Regions from separate parts of the Anaerosporomusa subterranea genome, predicted to be linked through region 2. Evidence: riboswitches for the same ligand, from Rfam matches in the RefSeq annotation. Region 2 holds a riboswitch; the other holds the start of a gene.

Region 1 (6,150 bases), 550 kb from region 2:
GCGACTGATAATACCGTCACGCTGGCGACCGGAGCACCGCTTTGCGAATCGCGGGCCGGAACAAAACGCCAGCTTTGCACTGCCGCCTCGGCAGCATCATCAAGCGCCTCATAGCCGGACGACCGGGCAACACTAATATTCCCCGGCAAACCATTTGCCAGTATTTCGATCCGCAGACCGACGACACCCTCCTGGTTGGCACGTCTGGCTGACATCGGATACTCAGGCTCATAGCGTTTCAGCACCTGCGGTGGCAAAATCACTGATTGGGATGTCCCTGAGCCGGAGCTGGATCCCGAACCGGAACCCGTCCCAGACCCGGAGCCAAATTCTGATCCGTTGCCACTACCACCCCCGCCGCCTTGTCCGTGTCCCAAACCACTGCTTGAGCCATTTACCGGGCCGCTATCGATACCAGACGGGGCCTGGGGGATGATTGCGCTCGATGTGACTGGTGCAGCAGCAATATTCTCATCTGCCACCGTTTCAGGCTCAGACGGCAGTACCGGCAACGTTGGCAGCGGGCTTGGCGGAGCGGCTTGGCTAAATGGCATAGTAGCGGTCGCCGCCATGCCTGAACCAGAACCCGGGCCCGAGCCACCTGCCACCAGCTCGATTTCGATCAGTTGACTCGTAGGCTCTGACTTCAACCAGCCGCCTGCCAACCAGCCCATGCCAGGCACCAGTAACAAATGTATGGTTAGAGAAACGATAAATGCCTGGCGAAAACTCAGTTGCATCGCCATCACCTCGGCTTACTTTCAGTTGCGACAGATATCCGCCGCACGCCGGAGAGTTTCAATTCATCCAACACAGCCATGACTCGGCCGTATTCTGTCTGACGATCAGCTCTAAGCAGGAATAGCGCCTCAGGCTGACGAGCCAGCTCTGATTGGATGCGTTTGCCAAACAGCTCAAGCGGGATTTCTTCCTGGTCAATCAGGATCTTGCCTTGGGCAGTAATCGTGATTGGCACTTGCTTGGTTATATCATGCTGGCCGCTTGTCGTCTGCGGCAGAGCAATCGGCAGCACTCTCTGTTCTACCATATACAATGTGCTCAACATAAAGAATACCAGCAAGAAAAAGATAATATCGATCATCGGAATGATCATTAGTTTGGGCTGACTTTGTAACCGCAGACTACGCAGTCTCAATCGACTCACCCCGGATCATGCTCAATAGATGATAGGCAGTCTCTTCCATGTCGGTAACCAGCCGATCCAACTGACGCGCAAAATAGGCATGGGCAATTAAAGCGACAATGGCGACACACAGGCCGGAAGCAGTCGCGATCAACGCCTCTCCTACCCCGCCGGTAATGGCAAATGGCTGGCCTTCACGCAAATTCATGACACTGAAGGACTGGATCATGCCGACAACCGTGCCCAAGAGCCCCAGCAGCGGTGCTAATGTCACGACAAACTCCAGATATTGCAAGCGGTCGCGCAGTTTGGACGCTTTTAGCGAAGCAGTAGCCTCCATCGCTTTTTCGACAGTCAGAATATCGCGGCTCTTACGCTCCAGTGCGGCTAGCGCAACAGCGGCAGCACACCCTTGTGCTTCACGACAAACTGCAATTGCCTGATTCCAATCACCCGTGGCTAAGGGTGCCGTCAGCATACTGAGTAAACCTGGTACATCACTAGTCTCAGCACGAAAATAGCAATACCGCTCAGCGATAATCGTCGCAACAAATAGCGAGCAAAACGCAAGCGGCACCATTACTAGTCCGCCTTTCTGAAACAGGGAGAAGGCTTGATGAATAAAGTCCATTATGTAAAAAACCACCTTTCTTGGATAAACGAAGTGCGCTAACCGCAGAGTGACGGAGTAGACTGGTACGTAACCGCAGAGTACGAAGAGTTCGCGGAGGGCACGCAGAGGGCTTATTATTCCGCTTTGCACCAACGTACTCCTACTATAAATTAAAAATCCCAGCCGCAGGCCGGGATGTAAAATTGCGCAATAAACGCATAAATCCCCTACCCATCGCTCGTGGGCGTAGCGGCGATATATAGTCAGGCAGTTCTCCTGGCTCTGGTTCATAGCTCGCCCAGCCTTCCCAGGATATTCTCCCAGTGGCATGATTGGGTTTGCTCCCCATTACAGTGGCGGGACCGCGCCGGATTCTCACCGGTCTTCCCTATTAAGCCTTTTCAGGCGCCTGTCTAGCTCATATTCAGTTAGTGTGCCATCAATTACCTTTTAGATTATCAGAACTTCAGTCGAAAGTCAAGACTTGTCAAAATGCATAGATTTCTCCTCACCGGTTATACTAAGGATTGCTTTTAGTAAATTTGTAGGGGGTTAAAAACCATGGAAAAAGAGCGTTTCTCCAGCCTCACCGCCGAACAAGTGAATACCATCCAAACCTTTGAGAAAGAATTTCAAACCAAATACGGACAATCTGTTTATTTGTTGGCGTTTAACCAGCAGAACCAAAAATCTCGGTAGCGGGGCGTCGGCAACTCCAAAAGAGAAGATCGCCACGCTTCACTCGCGTTGACAACCCATTACGTATCATCGCGAGCGAAGCACGGCGATCTTCTTCAGTTAGCTCTGTATAGTCTATGGCGTCCTTGCGGGGACGCCTCAGGGCGTTGATAAAGGCCCATCTACGTTGTTGGCCCCGCGAACCCATTGCTAGCGTACCCTTTCGTACGCGTCACTGCTGGGCCCGCGGGGCCGCCTAGTATCTGGACCTTTCTGAACGCCCTGCAAAATAGGTTTGTCAACAGTCTATGGCGTCCCTGCGGGGACGCCTTTCTCCTATCTTAGCGCCTTCCGCTGTAAATTTGTATTCACAACCAGTTCTTCCCGTGACGCCACAATAAATTCGTGCACCAGATACTCTGGCTCCACAAGCTCGAGTATCTGCTTGGCGGCGGAATCGCTAAACGGCCTATGCTGATCAATCTGCATAATATGAGCCATTGACGCCGCAAGGTCAACAGGCGGCGCGGTCTGGCAGCGGCTTTGCTTAACATACGCGCCTGAAAGCGACTGGTGCAGGTGAATTCCCTGGATCGAGTTGCTCAGTGTGCCCAGCTTACCTAGTACACTAAGGATATACTCTACGCCCTGCCGCTCGTCTTGCAATTCGGGATTGGTATTCATCAAGTGACCGGTGTCTAGCATGATACCAACCTTCGGATGGCGAATCCGGCTAAGCAGGCGATCAACAAGCCGTGGTTCGAGCAGTGTCAGACCAGGCCACCATAAGTTTTCAAACAGTATCGTCATGTCAGGCGGTATATCGCCAACGATAGAGTTGACCATTTCGATGGTCGCATCCACCACAGCCAGACTGTCGGCGCGAAAGCGCCAGGTATAGATTTCATCCAGTTCATTATGACTGACATGAAACACGATATATTTGGCTGCTGCCGCTTTAGCTTGGCTGATATCCCTGCGGTAGCAAGCTAGCATATGCTCAGGCTCTGTGCCACCGAAATAGGCCAGAATGTTCTCTTTGCTGCCAAATTGGCGCTCTAATGCCTGCTGATTACCGTGCCAGAAGTCCAGCCAGGTGGGCCAGAAGTTGAGATGCACACCATGAATAGAGGAAGCGGGGAAAACCGCCGCATCCCAGGGATCGCAAAATAATGCCTCGATGCCATCTACATCCAGCTGGGCTAACAGGCTTTTCAAGCCAGCGGAACTATTATCAATCATATCCCGATTGGTATAATAATTAGCGAAGTTAATGAGTTCTACCATTGATTGACTTATCCTTTCTCACAACCAATTGTGACAGGCGTGAGCCAATCACTTCCATGCTTCATTATAAGCAAAACCGTTGGCACAGTCTATAAAAAAAGCCGTGGATGCTGTCTTTTGGAAAGGATGGAGTACTATAGCATAAACGCCACAAACGGCACTAGCGCCACCATGGCGACTAACATTCTTTATAGAAAGAAGACTGCCCTTAGCCTGGCATTAGCCTTAGCGGAGTTTAAGGTGTACCGTCGGTCGAGCGCTTAGGCCATCCATGGCCCGCTCGACACTAGACACGTCCTGTGTCGTCGGAGCGGGCTAATGCAGGCTAAGGGCTCGCCGCTAAATAGCTAAAGCCTTAGGGCACAAGCCCCTTACCGCTTCAGAAATTTGTAAATTCTGTACCCTATAAGAAAAACCCTCGTTGTTATGGCCTCACAATTTAAGCGTTCCCTTCGCGTAGGCGCACAGCGCCTTTTGCGTTTTCACGGCCAATCTTCTCGCCCTTATTCTATTTATCTTTTCGCACTAAGAAATCAAACATATTGCTCAAATCAGTAACAGTTTCAACGCATCCTACCAAAGCAAGCAGCTTGTCAACGTCACCATCACTGTATACGCTTACAGCTAACGAACGGAATTTCTCTTCAGACTCGGCATAACTGACTGGGTTCTGGGGATCGCCTTTCGGATACTCAATAAACTGCAGATACTTTTTCCCGTCAACAGTCTCGACGCTAACTAAAACCGACCACTTATCCGGATTACGCTTATATTCTGCGTCAAGCTCAGGGTCAATATCAACCTGAACAAGTTGCATCATGCGCCGGGTCTCGGCATCCTGAATCTTTTCCTGACAGAACTCCTCAATCCCCACCTTGCCATAGCGAAGAGCAGCAACTACACAATACTGAATGCTAAATTTGCTGCCATAGGCGTTCTGCGGGTACGGATTATTGACCAAGTTATCAGCAACCGAATTGGTCTTGATGTTGATGGCTTTGACTTGGGTCGGCTCAATGCCGTGCTTGCTGCGCAATACCTGCGCCGCGTTGTTTGCAGCGTGGCAATGCTTGCAGCAAGCATACGGCTTAAACGAGTTTTCATCAATTTTATACGTACCGCCGCCTAGCCCATCGGTCAGTTTGTTTAGCTTAGCCGCCGGAGTCATGGCCAGGCAGAACCCCTTCTCGCCTTCTAAAATGCGGCTAGCGCTGGTAAAGCCTTCTTTCGCCAGGACTGCGGCTAAAATACCATTAAAGGCCGCTTTGCCGGCGTGGAGCGTTTTACTCATAGCGCCTTCCTGCAGAAACTCCCAGAGTCCGGCTGCCTGGGTACCGGCTGTCCCTAAACAATGCGCTGCCTGTTCCGCATTCAGCTCAAGCAATTTTGCAGCCGCGGCTGCGGCGCCGAAGGTACCGGCTGTGCCAGTGGTATGCCAGAAGAAGTAGGCTTCAGGATTGACAGCCTCGCCTACTCTGGCGCCGACCTCATATCCAGCGACAACAGCCGTGATGAGCTGTTGGCCGCTAGCGCCGATTTGCTCGGCAACTGCCAAGGCGGCAGGAACGACTACCGTACCCAGGTGAATAATCGAGGCGTTGTGCAAGTCGTCAAAATCCAGCGAATGATTGAAGGCGCCATTAGCTAGAGCAGCATTCAGCGCTGTCGTCCGGAACGGCTTTGCAGATAACACAGTTGCTTGTGACTTGCCGCCTTGCGAACCAACAACCTTCTCTATAATCTGGCCCGGTGCTTCGATGGAGCCTCGGATCGTACAACCAATAGCGTCGAGGATACATTGTTTGGCCATCTGCCGGGTGGATGCAGACAGCATCTCATAGTTAAGATTAGCAATAAAGCTGGCTAATGCTTTGGTTTCCATAATACACTTCCTTCATCCTGAAGTTTTTGCAGGGAATTGTCAAGGCTTGAAGCTGAGAGACGTTTTCCACAGAGTAAACGGAGGATACACAGAGGACACAGAGAATTACGATCACATTCGGCGCCTCTGCGGAATCGTGCTCCGTACTTTTCAAGGATCGTAGAACTATTAATTACTCACCTACAGCAGTTTGGATAAATTCAATAACCCGCCGTGTGTTAGTACCAGGGGTGAATATTTCCCTAATTCCAGTTGCCTTCAATGCACAAATATCCGATTCTGGTATCACCCCGCCGCCGATAACGATAACATCTTTCATGCCTTTTTCACTGATCAATTCCATGACCCGTGGGAAAAGATAAGTGTGAGCGCCTGACAGCACACTGAGAGCGATAACATTGACATCTTCTTGCAGGGCGGTCTCAACGATTTGTTCCGGTGTTTGCCGCAGGCCAGTATAAATCACTTCCATACCAGCGTCCCGTAGTGCCCGGCTAATTACTTTTGCACCACGATCATGGCCATCAAGGCCTGGTTTAGCAACTA
Region 2 (6,150 bases):
ATCCAATCGGTACTCCGCCACTGAAGGAAATCGTAAAATCTGGCGAGAGTGTAGTGATTGTCGTTAGCGATATCACCCGGGCTTGGATCAGGCACGATCAGTTTCTGCCCACTTTGCTAGACGAGCTCAACGCAGCCGGCATACCGGATAGCGATATTTCTATTGTTGTGGCCCTTGGCGCTCACCGTCCCCATACACCGGAGGAAGATATCCTGGTGTGTGGCAAAGCGGTATGTGACCGGGTCGCAGTCTATCAGCATGATGCGTTTAACGAAGAAAACCTGGCCTATATCGGTACAACCAGCGGCGGCACCGCAGCATATATCAACAAGCAGGTAGCCGAGGCTGACCGGTTTATCCTGACAGGCGGCATTGTCTATCATTTGATGGCAGGCTTTGGCGGCGGGCGGAAAAGCGTTATCCCAGGCATCAGCGGCTATAAGAGCATTCAAGCCAATCATACCTTCTGCCTCCATAAAGAAGTCGGCAAGGGACTTAATCCTAACTGCGGCTCCGGCATGCTTGACGCCAATGATATGAACAAAGATTGCTGCGAATATACCGCTTTGGCTAAACCAGACTTCTTGTTGAATGCGGTATTTACTCCTGACGGCAAATTTGCAAAGTTTGTTGCCGGCCAATGGCACGATGCCTGGCTGGAAGGAACCAAAGCCGTTGAGCAAATTTACGGCATTCCTGTTGCCGAGAGAGCCGACTTAGTGGTTGCTTCCGCCGGCGGCTTTCCCAAAGACATCAACCTGTACCAAGGCTCCAAAACGATTGATAATGCCTATCTGGCAGCTAAGCCGGGCGGAGTCGTCATTTGCTGCTTGGAATGTCCTGACATCTATGAGCCGCCTGAGTTCAGCGACTGGTTTAAGCATCCGACTCTTTTGGAACACGAACTGGCGCTGCGTGCCGGCTTTACCGTCCCGGGCTATGTAGCCTTCAAATGCGCCAATATTGCCCGCGAGGTTTCACTGATTATCGTTACTAAGCCGGAAAATGCCGATTTTATCCGTAATGCAGGCATGATCCCGGCAGCCAGCGCCGAAGAAGCGACGGCGATTGCCCGCGAGAAACTGGGGAGAGAGGATTATAGCGTTATACTCATGGGCCACGCAGCCAATACAGTTCCCGTACTAGGGCGTTGATATACCCCATCTGCGTTGTTAGACCCAAACAGCCCTTGCTAGCGTACCCGTATCGTACGCGTCGCGGCGGGCTGTTTGGGTCTGCCTAGTGATGCTACCAAACTAAGATGCATCATATATATTCTAGTCTCATAGGTAACAACATCTGGGGCATCTGAACGCCCTAGGGATCGGTTATGTGATATAGTGCTCATTGAGAATTATTTCCACAAAAAAAGTTGCTAAAACATGATTTAGAGGGATTGACATAAGAATAAAGATTGTATATACTATACAAGTACCGCACGACATGACTCCGTAGCTCAGCTGGATAGAGCGTTTGACTACGAATCAAAAGGTCGCAGGTTCGAATCCTGCCGGGGTCGCCATTTGTAGTTGCCGGCGTCAGGCTAACCTGACGCCGTTACTATCACAAATTGTTAGTTTGGTACCTTGACATAACATTACCTACATGTTAAAATGTATAGCATCGTTGGTTTTGTTAAATAATATGGTGGCTGTGGTGAAGTGGTTAACACGCCGGATTGTGGCTCCGGTATTCGAGGGTTCGAGACCCTCCAGTCACCCCAACTTTATGATTAATTCTATATAGGGGCGTAGCCAAGTCGGTAAGGCACGGGACTTTGACTCCCGCATGCGTTGGTTCGAGTCCAGCCGCCCCTGCCATTTTGACCCACTAGCTCAGTTGGTAGAGCACCTGACTTTTAATCAGGGTGTCGTTGGTTCGAGTCCAACGTGGGTCACCAGTGCAGAAAAAGCCTTTCAAACTTTGTTTGAAAGGCTTTTTTGCGACTATTGTAACTGTCACCTTGCGGTGCAAGGAGCGGAGCACTAGCGCGGCTAAGGACATACGTATTGTGTCGCTAGTGTATCGTTAGTGCCGCTTGTGTTCAGCATACTATCGATATGTCTCGGTTATCTAGGTTCTTCATAACTAGAAAGCAGTTGACTCAAGTACTGGTAATATGCTACCATATAAATTGTTAAAAATTATGACGGACATTTGACAATTTTATATATCGAGATAGGTGCCCCCTTATGGGGCTTAATAGGGAAGACCGGTGTAATGCCGGCGCGGTCCCGCCACTGTAATGAGGAGTAAACCCACATAATGCCACTGGGACGAACGTCTTGGGAAGGTTTGGGTGAGCGATGATTCAGAGCCAGGAGAACTGCCTATCTAACAGTCACCGTTGTACTGTGGCTACCCTAAAACTGTAAGTATTAGGGTTGATACGGTACTCACCCACGCGCGATGGGGAGGGGATTATTAGAGTGATCTATTTATCTATCCTTCCCGGCATGTATTGCCGGGATTTTTAGTTAGACAGGTTTCTTTCATAAAAATAGCCCTTCCTGTATAGCACAGGGAGGGCTATTTATTTGTCAAACAGTTTCTCGCTATTTTGGCTGGCGGGGAAATTAGCTATAACTAAATCCTTTTTGTCGTTGCGGCAGGTAAGCGCAACATGTCTCCAATGGAGACATTCCTTTTTCCAATACCATTTTTATAATAGATAAGACTTATACGATAGCAGGAGAAGAGGGTGATCATTTGTCAGACAAACAGGGGTTAATCATTGTTCATACAGGCAACGGCCCTGAACTGCATTTGGTCCTCACTGGGCGCGATGCAAGTCCATTGCTTATCGAAAAGGCCGACCTTGTTACAGAAATGAAAGAAGTCAAACATCCCTATCAAAAAGGAATTACAGCTCAAAAAGGGATCGAGTTTTAAGTAAAACTCCGCGTACTCTGTGGCTAACGTTTCTCGTTGTCTGCGGTTACGTTTCAAGAATAATTGCATATTGGGCGGAACAGGTGCCCGCAAGGGCTTAATAGGGAAGACCGGTGCAATGCCGGCACGGTCCCACCACTGTAATGGGGAGCAAACCCAAGATAGTATCGTGTTACACAGGATTAGGGTTGACACAGTACTTAGCCACTGGGACGAAAACTCCTGGGAAGGTTTGGGCGAGCGAAGATCCAGAGCCAGGATAACTGCCTGTTCCGTAACTACCTTTATACCTACGAGAGATGGGGAGGGTTTATTAGGTGATCTATCTATCATTCTAATCTTCTATCCTTCTCGGCATTTTTTACCGGGATTTTTATTTGGCCAGGCTCTTCTTATAAAATTACTACTTCAGAAGGGATGACTTTGTATGAAGAAAAAGAACATCTGGATGATTGGTCTCGCACTCACGCTTGGATTATTACCTCAACAGGCATTTGCCATGCACATAATGGAGGGATTTCTTCCGCCAAAATGGTGTATTGCTTGGGGTACCTTGACAATCCCGTTTATAGTAGCAGGGTTCTTCTCGATTCAAAAGACGGTTAATGAACATCCCAAAACAAAAATGCTGCTGGCAATGGCAGGGGCATTTGCATTTGTATTATCCGCGCTAAAGATCCCTTCTGTTACAGGAAGCTCTTCACATCTTACTGGTGTTGGGTTTGGAACTATTTTATTCGGACCCACGGCTATGGCTGTACTGGGATTGATAGTTCTACTATTTCAAACTATCTTGCTTGCACATGGTGGATTAACAACACTTGGAGCTAATGCTTTTTCCATGGCAGTTGTTGGACCTTTAGTTAGCTTTGCTACATATAAAATTATAAAAAAGGCAAAGGGACCACAGTGGCTTGCGGTTTTCCTTGCAGCAGCCCTTGGTGACTTGCTGACTTATGTGACTACATCTGTACAGCTTGCACTTGCCTTCCCGGCTGAAACAGGTGGTTTTGTAGCCTCCCTTATCAAGTTTATGGGGATATTTGCGATAACACAGATACCACTAGCTATCAGTGAAGGTATTCTGACGCTGATGATGTTTAATGCGATTGCAGCATATAGCAAAGATGAACTTAAATATTTAAGAATACTGTCAAAGGAGGCTTAGATATGTCTGAAGATGCTTTTAAACAAGATAAGAAAAATCATGTAATGATAAAAAATCTTATCCTGAGTGCAATTGTTATTGGCCTTACTGTTATACCACTTTCAATGCTAAGAGATGCTGAATTTGGTGGCTCTGATGATAAAGCCGAAGCTGCCATAACAGAAATCAATTCAAACTATACGGCCTGGTTCTCACCAATCTGGGAGCCGCCCAGCGCGGAAGTAGAAAGCTTGCTTTTCTCACTTCAGGCAGCTGTCGGATCAGGTATAATTTTCTATGGATTAGGATATATGCGAGGAAGGAAGAAGCAAGAAGACGCGACTAAGGAATGATGAATATAGACAAATATGCGTATATGTCAAAACTAAAACATACTGATCCTTTGCAGAAACTGATCTTTTCCGTTCTTACCCTTTGCGTATGCCTCTGGGCAGATTCTATTCAAGTATCTGCTTTGGTGCTGCTAATAATGGGATGGTGTACTGTCTATAAAGGCGGTACTCCATTGGTTTTATTTTTAAAGATGATGATGGCGCCAACTTCTTTTTTGGTCATAGGGGTATTGCCGATAGCTGTAAATCTTTCTTTGAATAAGGAAATTTTTCTTTTTTCTATTTCTATCTTTGGAGCGTATGCAGGCGTAACCCAGTCAAGCATTCAAACAGCAGCGCATCTGGTTGCTAAGGCTTTGGGAGCGGTAGCATGCCTGTATTATTTGTCGCTTAATACACCGATGGTGGATTTATTGGCTGTACTCCACAGACTGAAAATACCAACACTTTTTATTGAGTTAATGGGACTTATTTATCGGTTCATCTTTATACTTTTTGAGACTGCTGAAACGATGTTTACAGCTCAAAGCTCACGCTTGGGGTACACGAGTCTTGCTTCGTCATACCGCGCCCTTGCTGCACTTGCGACAACTCTTTTTATCAGTGCCTTCAAAAGATCTGACGAACTATACACAGCTCTTGAGGCTAGAGGGTATGACGGTGAACTCAATGTACTTGAAGAACCGTTTAAAGCTCATTGGACTGAGTACATTTTTCCGGGGTTGGTAAATTTGTTCCTGATTTTGATAGCTTGTTTTGAAAAGATGTACTGGGGGTAACTTTATGGCTGAAAATATATTGGAAGTGCGAGACCTCCAATACAAATATAGTGACGGAACACATGCCTTAAAGGGCTTGACACTTGGAATAAAGCAGGGTAAGTCAACTGCTGTTTTGGGAGGCAATGGAGCAGGAAAATCAACGTTGTTCCTTTCTCTCAATGGAATATTTAAACCTACAGCCGGTGAAGTTTTATTTAACGGCATTCCTCTGGATTATTCTAGAAAAGGACTTAAAGAACTTCGGAAATCTGTGGGTATTGTTTTTCAAGACCCTGACAAACAATTGTTTTCAGCAAGTGTATATCAGGATATTTCATTTGGGGCGATGAACATGAAATTACCTGAAGAAGAAGTTCAGAGGAGAGTAAATATTGCCATGGAGCGAACGGGGATAGTTCACCTCAAAGACAAGCCCACTCACTGTCTCAGCTTTGGGCAGAAAAAGCGTGTAGCTATTGCTGGAGTGCTAGTTATGGAGCCCGAAGTGCTTGTTCTGGATGAACCGACTGCGGGGCTAGACCCTTTAGGGGTAAGCGAAATTATGAAACTCCTTAAAGAACTACAAAAAGATCTGAAGCTATCTGTAGTTATATCAACTCATGACATTGATATTGTTCCGCTTTATTGTGATTATACCTATGTAATCAATGAGGGTAAGATTATTCTGGAAGGCACTCCTAAAGAAGTGTTTTCTCATCCTGATGAGTTAAGAAAGATACATCTTAGACTGCCGAGGATCGGGCATCTCATGGAGATATTGAAAGATAAGGATAACTTCGAATTCACAGAGACTGCAAATACAATAGCTGAGGCGAGAAAAACATTAAATAAATTGAGAGGGAAGAATCGGCTAGTATGAAATCGAAAAGGAGAATACGATGACAGGAATTTTAATTTTAGCTCATGGTAGCAGACAAAAGGAAACAGAAAATACTTTATTGAAGATCCTTGAGCTGGTAAAGGCAGAGCTGAAGTC

Evidence for each region. Region 2 has a riboswitch for cobalamin ahead of AXX12_RS11770 (cob(I)yrinic acid a,c-diamide adenosyltransferase). Riboswitches for the same ligand answer to the same signal wherever they lie in the genome.
Region 1: it holds a riboswitch for cobalamin, as region 2 does, so the genes downstream of both, AXX12_RS09235 (MotA/TolQ/ExbB proton channel family protein) here and AXX12_RS11770 (cob(I)yrinic acid a,c-diamide adenosyltransferase) in region 2, are expected to answer to the same signal.

What each region holds. Positions count from the first base shown of each region.
Region 1 covers NZ_LSGP01000017.1:371,077-377,226, reverse strand. The annotation lists gene AXX12_RS09245 (energy transducer TonB) at 1-740, opposite strand, end outside; gene AXX12_RS09240 (ExbD/TolR family protein) at 746-1,156, opposite strand; gene AXX12_RS09235 (MotA/TolQ/ExbB proton channel family protein) at 1,143-1,775, opposite strand; cobalamin riboswitch at 2,007-2,185, opposite strand; gene AXX12_RS19300 (hypothetical protein) at 2,319-2,456, shown strand; gene AXX12_RS09230 (TIM barrel protein) at 2,772-3,722, opposite strand; gene AXX12_RS09225 (MmgE/PrpD family protein) at 4,231-5,604, opposite strand; gene AXX12_RS09220 (cobalamin B12-binding domain-containing protein) at 5,777-6,150, opposite strand, start outside.
Region 2 covers NZ_LSGP01000017.1:925,247-931,396, forward strand. The annotation lists gene larAH10 (NPN-dependent 2-hydroxyacid racemase, LarAH10 family) at 1-1,154, shown strand, start outside; tRNA gene AXX12_RS11750 (tRNA-Arg) at 1,446-1,522, shown strand; tRNA gene AXX12_RS11755 (tRNA-His) at 1,648-1,723, shown strand; tRNA gene AXX12_RS11760 (tRNA-Gln) at 1,745-1,820, shown strand; tRNA gene AXX12_RS11765 (tRNA-Lys) at 1,825-1,900, shown strand; cobalamin riboswitch at 2,164-2,348, shown strand; partial or broken gene AXX12_RS11770 (cob(I)yrinic acid a,c-diamide adenosyltransferase) at 2,761-2,892, shown strand; cobalamin riboswitch at 2,957-3,177, shown strand; gene AXX12_RS11775 (energy-coupling factor ABC transporter permease) at 3,320-4,060, shown strand; gene AXX12_RS11780 (energy-coupling factor ABC transporter substrate-binding protein) at 4,063-4,392, shown strand; gene cbiQ (cobalt ECF transporter T component CbiQ) at 4,389-5,171, shown strand; gene AXX12_RS11790 (ATP-binding cassette domain-containing protein) at 5,176-6,033, shown strand; gene AXX12_RS11795 (sirohydrochlorin chelatase) at 6,053-6,150, shown strand, end outside.